3 regions of the Nonomuraea sp. NPDC049714 genome follow, and region 2 is predicted to be linked to each of the others. Evidence: predicted binding sites of a transcription regulator. Region 2 holds the regulator's gene; each other region holds the start of a gene.

Region 1 (2,265 bases), on a different contig from region 2:
CATCTTCGCCGAGACGGCGGGCGGCGTCACGGTGGGCGTGCTGAAGAAGCTCGTCGACACCGGGCGGCTCGACCCGGAGTTGGAGACCGTGGTGCTCAACACCGGCGACGGGCTCAAGACGCTCGACGTCATCGCCGACGACGCCCAGCCCACGGCCGTGATCCGGCCCTCTCTCGACGCGTTCCGCGCGACTGTCTGACAATCAGGAAAGGCGAGGTTTATTCATGAGTGTTTCTGTGCGGATTCCCACCATCCTTCGCACCTACACCGGCGGTAGCGCGGAGGTGAGTGGAGAGGGCGCGACCCTGCGTGACGTGCTCGCCAAGCTCGACTCCGACTACCCGGGGATTGGCGCCCGCATTCTCGATGAATCGGGCAAGATTCGGCGTTTTGTCAACGTTTATGTTGGCGAAGAGGACGTCCGTTTTGCCCAGGGACTTGACACTCCGGCCCCTGAAGGCACTCAGGTCTCCATCATCCCGGCAGTCGCCGGCGGCTGAACCCGGTCACTGAAGAAGGCGCCCGCATGCGGGCGCCTTCTCTTTTTTTCCGCAATCAAATTCAAGGTTGAACTACTTTCCGCACATGGTGAAATTTCCGGTTTGTCGGTTGACTCTGGTGCCAAACGTCGTGTCGCAGGTATGGTCGAGTGCGGTCGTCTGACTGATTCCCCAATTGTCATGACGATTGTGGGTCTCGCGGAGGAATGGGCGGGACCTATGAGCCCAGTAAGAGGAGTCGGAAGTGGCGCAGGGCACCGTCAAATGGTTCAACGCGGACAAGGGCTACGGCTTCATCGCGGTAGACGGTGGTAAGGATGTATTCGTCCATTACTCGGCAATCATGATGGATGGCTATCGATCTCTCGAACAGGGGCAACGGGTCGAGTTCGAGATCACGCAGGGCCAGAAGGGGCCGCAGGCGGAGTCCGTCCGTGCGGTCGCGTAGCTGGTAAGCCCCGGCAGCCCGCACGTCAGCGCAGTGCGTGCGGCCTGCCACCCCCTCGGTGTACGGCGGGCCGCCCTGGCCCGCCGTTCGCGCTGTACGGACTTGACCTGGGCGTGGGTGGCGTCAGCTTGCACTCGACAGGGTAGAGTGCTAAACAATTCGTTGGCACTCTCTGTTGCAGAGTGCCAACCTGGGATCGAGACGATGGGGTCTGCCGACGGAGTTGCGGACCCACATGCCGTCGCGGGCGTCGGCTCGGTCCACAGCCAGCCACCCTGCAACTGGGAGGTCTAGCCTTATGGCAGCCAAGATGATCGCGTTTGACGAGGACGCCCGGCGCGGTCTCGAGCGTGGTATGAACCAGCTCGCCGACGCCGTCAAGGTGACCCTGGGGCCCAAGGGCCGCAACGTCGTGCTGGAGAAGAAGTGGGGCGCCCCCACTATCACCAACGACGGTGTGTCGATCGCCAAGGAGATCGAGCTCGAGGACCCGTGGGAGAAGATCGGCGCGGAGCTGGTCAAGGAAGTCGCCAAGAAGACGGACGACGTCGCTGGTGACGGCACCACGACCGCCACCGTGCTCGCCCAGGCGCTGGTGCGCGAGGGCCTGCGCAACGTCGCCGCCGGCGCGAACCCGATGGCCCTGAAGAAGGGCATCGAGGCCGCTGTCGAGCGGGTGAGCGAGGAGCTGTCCAAGCTCGCCAAGGACGTGGAGACCAAGGAGCAGATCGCTTCGACGGCCTCCATCTCCGCCGCCGACCCCGAGATCGGGGCGCTCATCGCCGAGGCGATGGACAAGGTCGGCAAGGAAGGCGTCATCACCGTCGAGGAGAGCAACACCTTCGGTCTGGAGCTTGAGCTCACCGAGGGCATGCGCTTCGACAAGGGCATGACGTCGATGTACTTCGTCACGGACTCCGACCGTATGGAGGCCGTGCTCGAGGACCCGTACATCCTGATCGTCAACTCGAAGGTCTCGGCGAACAAGGACCTCCTGCCCCTGCTCGACAAGGTCGTGCAGTCCGGCAAGCCGCTCCTGATCATCGCCGAGGACGTCGAGGGCGAGGCGCTGGCGACCCTGGTCGTCAACAAGATTCGCGGCCTGTTCCGCTCGGTGGCCGTCAAGGCCCCCGGCTTCGGTGACCGCCGCAAGGCCATGCTCGGCGACATCGCCACCCTCACCGGTGGTCAGGTCATCGCCGAGGAGGTCGGTCTCAAGCTGGAGAACGCCACGCTCGACCTGCTGGGCCGCGCCCGTAAGGTCGTGGTGACCAAGGACGAGACGACGATCGTCGACGGCGCCGGTGACGCCGACCA
Region 2 (2,265 bases):
GGTACTGCGGCGGCTGGGCCCGTGGGTCGAAGGGCTGCCCCTGCGGGGGCCGGCCCTGCTGGTCGAAGGGAGGCGCCTGGCCGTACTGCTGCTGGACGTACTGCTGCGGCGGGCCGTACGGGGGTGGTTGTCCCTGGGGTGTCTCCCCCGGGGAATGCCCGGGCTCTGACGGGGGACCATATGACTGAGGGTGTGAATTGTCCGTCACGTTACAAGTGTGACGGGTGTGGTCGACGTTGCGCCAGCAGCCTGGGGCCCACGGCGTTATCGCACCTTGTGAGTGAGAGCCGTACACTTGGCACTCGGGAACACAGAGTGCTAGACCTGTCGTTTCCCGGAAGGCAGCGGTAGGAGGTGCTCACGTGCTCGACGATCGTAAACTCGCGGTGCTCCGCGCCATTGTCGAAGACTACGTGTCGACCAACGAACCGGTGGGCTCCAAAGCGCTGGCGGAGCGCCACAACCTGAAGGTCTCCCCGGCGACGGTCAGGAACGACATGGCCGCGCTGGAGGAGGAGGGCTACATCACCCAGCCGCACACCAGCGCCGGCCGGGTGCCGACGGACAAGGGATACCGCCTGTTCGTCGACAGGCTCTCGCAGATCAAGCCGTTGTCCGGAGCCGAGCGCAGGGCCATCGAGACCTTCCTGGCCGGCGCGGTGGACCTGGACGACGTGGTGACCCGCACGGTGCGGCTGCTCGCGCAGCTCACCAGGCAGGTCGCGGTGGTGCAGTATCCGACGCTCACCCGCTCCACGGTGCGGCACGTCGAGCTGGTCCAGCTCGCCGAGCGGCGCGTCATGCTCGTGCTGATCACCAACACCGGCCGCGTCGAGCAGCGCGTGATCGAGCTGCCCGAAGTGGTGGAGGACACCCGCATCGCGCACCTGCGCGCGGTGCTCAACAGTTGCCTGGACGGCTGCGGGCTGGGCAATGTGCCCGACCTGGTGGCCGACCTGCCCGAGCGGCTGCCGGCCGAGGATCGGCCCGTCGTGGCCACGATCCTGTCGGTGCTGCTCGAAACGCTCGTCGAACGCCACGACGAGAAGATCGTCTTCGCCGGCGCGGCCAACCTCGCGGGGGCCGGCTTCAGCGTCGGGCTGCGCGACGTGCTCGAGGCGCTGGAGGAGCAGGTCGTGCTCATGCGGCTGCTCGGCGAGACGTCCACAGACACACCGTCCGCTCTCACCGTGCGCATCGGATCAGAGAACGCCTACACCGGACTAGTGGGCACGTCCATCGTCGCCACGGGATACGGTTCAGGCGACAACCAACTGGCTCGGCTCGGCGTGCTGGGCCCCACGAGGATGGACTACCCCGTGACGATGGGCGCCGTGCGCGCGGTGGCACGCTACGTCAGCCAGATCCTGGCTGCATCTTAAGAGGTCGATAAGTGGCAAACAGCGACTACTACGCCACCCTCGGGGTGCGCCGTGACGCCAGTCAGGACGAGATCAAGAAGGCTTACCGCCGGCTGGCTCGCGAGCTGCACCCTGACGTGAATCCCGATCCCGCCACCCAGGAGCGGTTCAAGGAGATCACGCAGGCCTACGAGGTGCTGTCGGATCCGAGCAAGCGCCAGATGTACGACCTGGGCGGCGACCCGTTCGGCGGCGCGGGCGCGGCGGCCGGGGCCGGCGGTTTCGGCGCGGGGTTCCCGTTCAGCGACATCATGGACGCCTTCTTCGGCAACGCGGCCGGCGCGCGCGGTCCGCGCTCGCGTGCCCGCAGGGGTCGCAACGCGACCATCCGGGTCGAGCTCGACCTGCGCGAGACCGCGTTCGGCACCACCCGCGAGCTGGTCGTCGACACCGCCGTGCTGTGCGAGGTGTGCCAGGGCGCGGGCGCGTCCCCGGGCACCCACCCCGACACCTGTGACATGTGCAACGGGCGCGGCGAGATCAGTCAGGTCACCCGGTCGTTCCTGGGCCAGGTCATGACCTCGCGGCCGTGCCCGCAGTGCGGCGGTTTCGGGAGCATCATCCGCAACCCGTGCCAGGAGTGCTCCGGCGACGGCCGGGTGCGCACCCGCCGCACGATCAAGGTGCGCATCCCCGCGGGCGTCGAGGACGGCACCCACATCCAGCTCGCCGGCGAGGGCGAGGTCGGCCCCGGCGGCGGCCCGCCCGGAGACCTGTTCCTGGAGATCGTCGAGCGCCCGCACGAGATCTACGAGCGGCGCGGCGACGACCTTCACTGCACCGTCCAGATCCCGATGACGGCCGCCGCACTCGGCACCATCCTCACCGTCGAGACCCTCGACGG
Region 3 (2,265 bases), on a different contig from region 2:
CCCGTGAGGATGGCGATGTCCTGCAGCATCGCCTTGCGGCGGTCGCCGAAGCCGGGGGCCTTGACGGCGACAGAGGTGAAGGTGCCGCGGATCTTGTTGGTGACCAGAACGGCCAGGGCCTCGCCCTCGACGTCCTCGGCGACCACCAGCAGCGGCTTCTTGCTCTGCGCGATCTGCTCCAGCAGCGGCAGGAAGTCCGCGATGGAGGAGACCTTGCCCTGGGTGAGCAGGATGTAGGCGTCCTCCAGGACGGCCTCCATGCGCTCGGAGTCCGTGACCATGTAGGCCGACAGGTAGCCCTTGTCGAACTGCAGGCCCTCGGTGAACTCGAGCTCCATGCCCATGGCGTTGGACTCTTCGACGGTGAGCACACCGTCCTTGCCCACCTTGTCGAACGCCTCGGCGATCAGCTCGCCGATCTGGGCGTCCTGCGCGGAGATCGTCGCGACATTGGCGATCTCCTTCTTGTCCTCGACCGGACGGGCGCTGGCGAGCAGCTTGTCGCTGACGGCCTTGGCGGCCTGGTCGATGCCGCGCTTGAGCGACAGCGGCGAGGCGCCGGCGGCCACGTTGCGCAGGCCCTCGCGGACCATCGCCTGGGCCAGGACGGTCGCGGTGGTGGTGCCGTCACCCGCGACGTCGTTGGTCTTGGTGGCAACTTCCTTGGCGAGCTGGGCGCCGAGGTTCTCGTAACGCTCCTCCAGCTCGATCTCACGAGCGATGGTCACGCCGTCGTTCGTGATCGTCGGTGCACCGAACTTCTTGTCGATGACGACGTTGCGGCCACGGGGGCCGAGGGTAACCTTTACGGCGTCCGCGAGGGCGTTGACGCCGCGCTCAAGCGCGCGGCGGGCGTTCTCGTCGAATTCCAGGATCTTCGCCATTTTGCTGAGAGTCCTCTCCTGGCGTCGAAGGCCCCGAACGCGGTATGCGCCCGGGGCCCCGACACAACCGGCTTACTTCTCGATGATCGCGAGAACGTCGCGGGCGGAGAGCACGAGGTACTCCTCGCCGCCGTACTTGACCTCGGTGCCGCCGTACTTGCTGTAGAGGACGATGTCGCCCTCACTGACGTCGAGCGGAATCCGCTTGTCGCCGTCCTCATCCCAGTTGCCGGGACCCACCGCGAGGACCTTGCCCTCTTGCGGCTTCTCCTTGGCGGTGTCCGGGATGACCAGACCGGAAGCGGTGGTCTGCTCTGCCTCAAGCGGCTGAACCACAATGCGGTCGCCGAGCGGCTTAACGGGAACCTTGGTGGCGGTCGTCACGATCGGACCTCCCCTTCAGATTTGAATGATCTAGAAGAGGCGACCAGCGGGGCCTGCCGTCGCGGGTGCCAGACCTGCCTCGTCGCACATTGGCACTCTCAAGGGGAGAGTGCCAACAGGAAACATATGCAAGAGGGGCTTGACAGTCAACACGAACTCGTCTGCTGAGAGCGATCAGGGGCCCAAGTCTTCTCCGAGGTGACCCCAGGTTGGCACACTGCCTGGAGTCCCAGCCTAGGGGCATTCGGGACGATCCCCCCGCACGTCACGTCGGCGCGCCGCACCGGCTCGCGACCTCCGGGAAGTACGGCGGACCGGCGGGTCCGGTGAGGGCGCTAACGTCGTATGTCGTGGACCTTGAGGCCTTTCGTGAGCTGCTGACGCCGCGCGGCCTGCGGGCGCTCGGCGAGGCCGAGGAGCTCGTGGGCGCCGACCCGGTCGTGGCCGCCACGAAGCTGCGCAGGACCTACGACGCCGCCCTCACCTCGGCCGCGCTCACCCAGGCCGGGCTCAGGGACCGGGCGAGGGCGAAGTTCGGCGCGAACGCGGCGCGGATGTACTTCACGCCGCACGGCCTGGAGCAGGCGACCCGCGCCGAGGTGGCCGAGCACCGCGCCCGCCGCCTGGCCTCCGGGACCGGCCTGCGGGTGGTGGACGCGTGCTGCGGCATCGGCGGCGACCTGGTGGCGCTGGCCCGCGCGGGCTGCACCGTGGACGCGGTGGACACCGACCCGCTGACCGTCGCCGTCGCCACGGCGAACGCCGAGGCGCTCGGCCTCGCCGACCGGGTCACGGTCACCCTGGCCGACGCCGCGTCGGTTACGCCAGAGGCGTACGACGTGCTGTTCGCCGACCCCGCGCGCCGCACCTCCAGAGGCAGGACGTTCGACCCCCTGGCCTACTCGCCGCCCTGGCCGGTGGTGCTGGATCTGGTGTCCAGGTCGCGGCGCGCCTGCCTCAAGGCGGCCCCGGGGATCCCGTACGAGTTCATCCCCGA

Evidence for each region. The regulator HrcA, encoded in region 2, represses chaperone genes, less so after heat shock. The targets are predictions, from matches to a motif close to TTGGCACTCTCNNNNNGAGAGTGCCAA.
Region 1: the regulator HrcA is predicted to act here: its motif matches at 1,111-1,137, upstream of groL (chaperonin GroEL).
Region 3: the regulator HrcA is predicted to act here: its motif matches at 1,358-1,384, upstream of groES (co-chaperone GroES).

What each region holds. Positions count from the first base shown of each region.
Region 1 is NZ_JBITLM010000028.1:4,390-6,654, reverse strand. It holds gene thrC (threonine synthase) at 1-199, shown strand, start outside; gene ACIBQX_RS50080 (MoaD/ThiS family protein) at 225-500, shown strand; gene ACIBQX_RS50075 (cold-shock protein) at 745-948, shown strand; gene groL (chaperonin GroEL) at 1,247-2,265, shown strand, end outside.
Region 2 is NZ_JBITLM010000007.1:317,824-320,088, forward strand. It holds gene ACIBQX_RS27625 (hypothetical protein) at 1-208, opposite strand, end outside; gene hrcA (heat-inducible transcriptional repressor HrcA) at 363-1,382, shown strand; gene dnaJ (molecular chaperone DnaJ) at 1,394-2,265, shown strand, end outside.
Region 3 is NZ_JBITLM010000006.1:54,550-56,814, reverse strand. It holds gene groL (chaperonin GroEL) at 1-884, opposite strand, end outside; gene groES (co-chaperone GroES) at 957-1,271, opposite strand; gene ACIBQX_RS23815 (methyltransferase domain-containing protein) at 1,619-2,265, shown strand, end outside.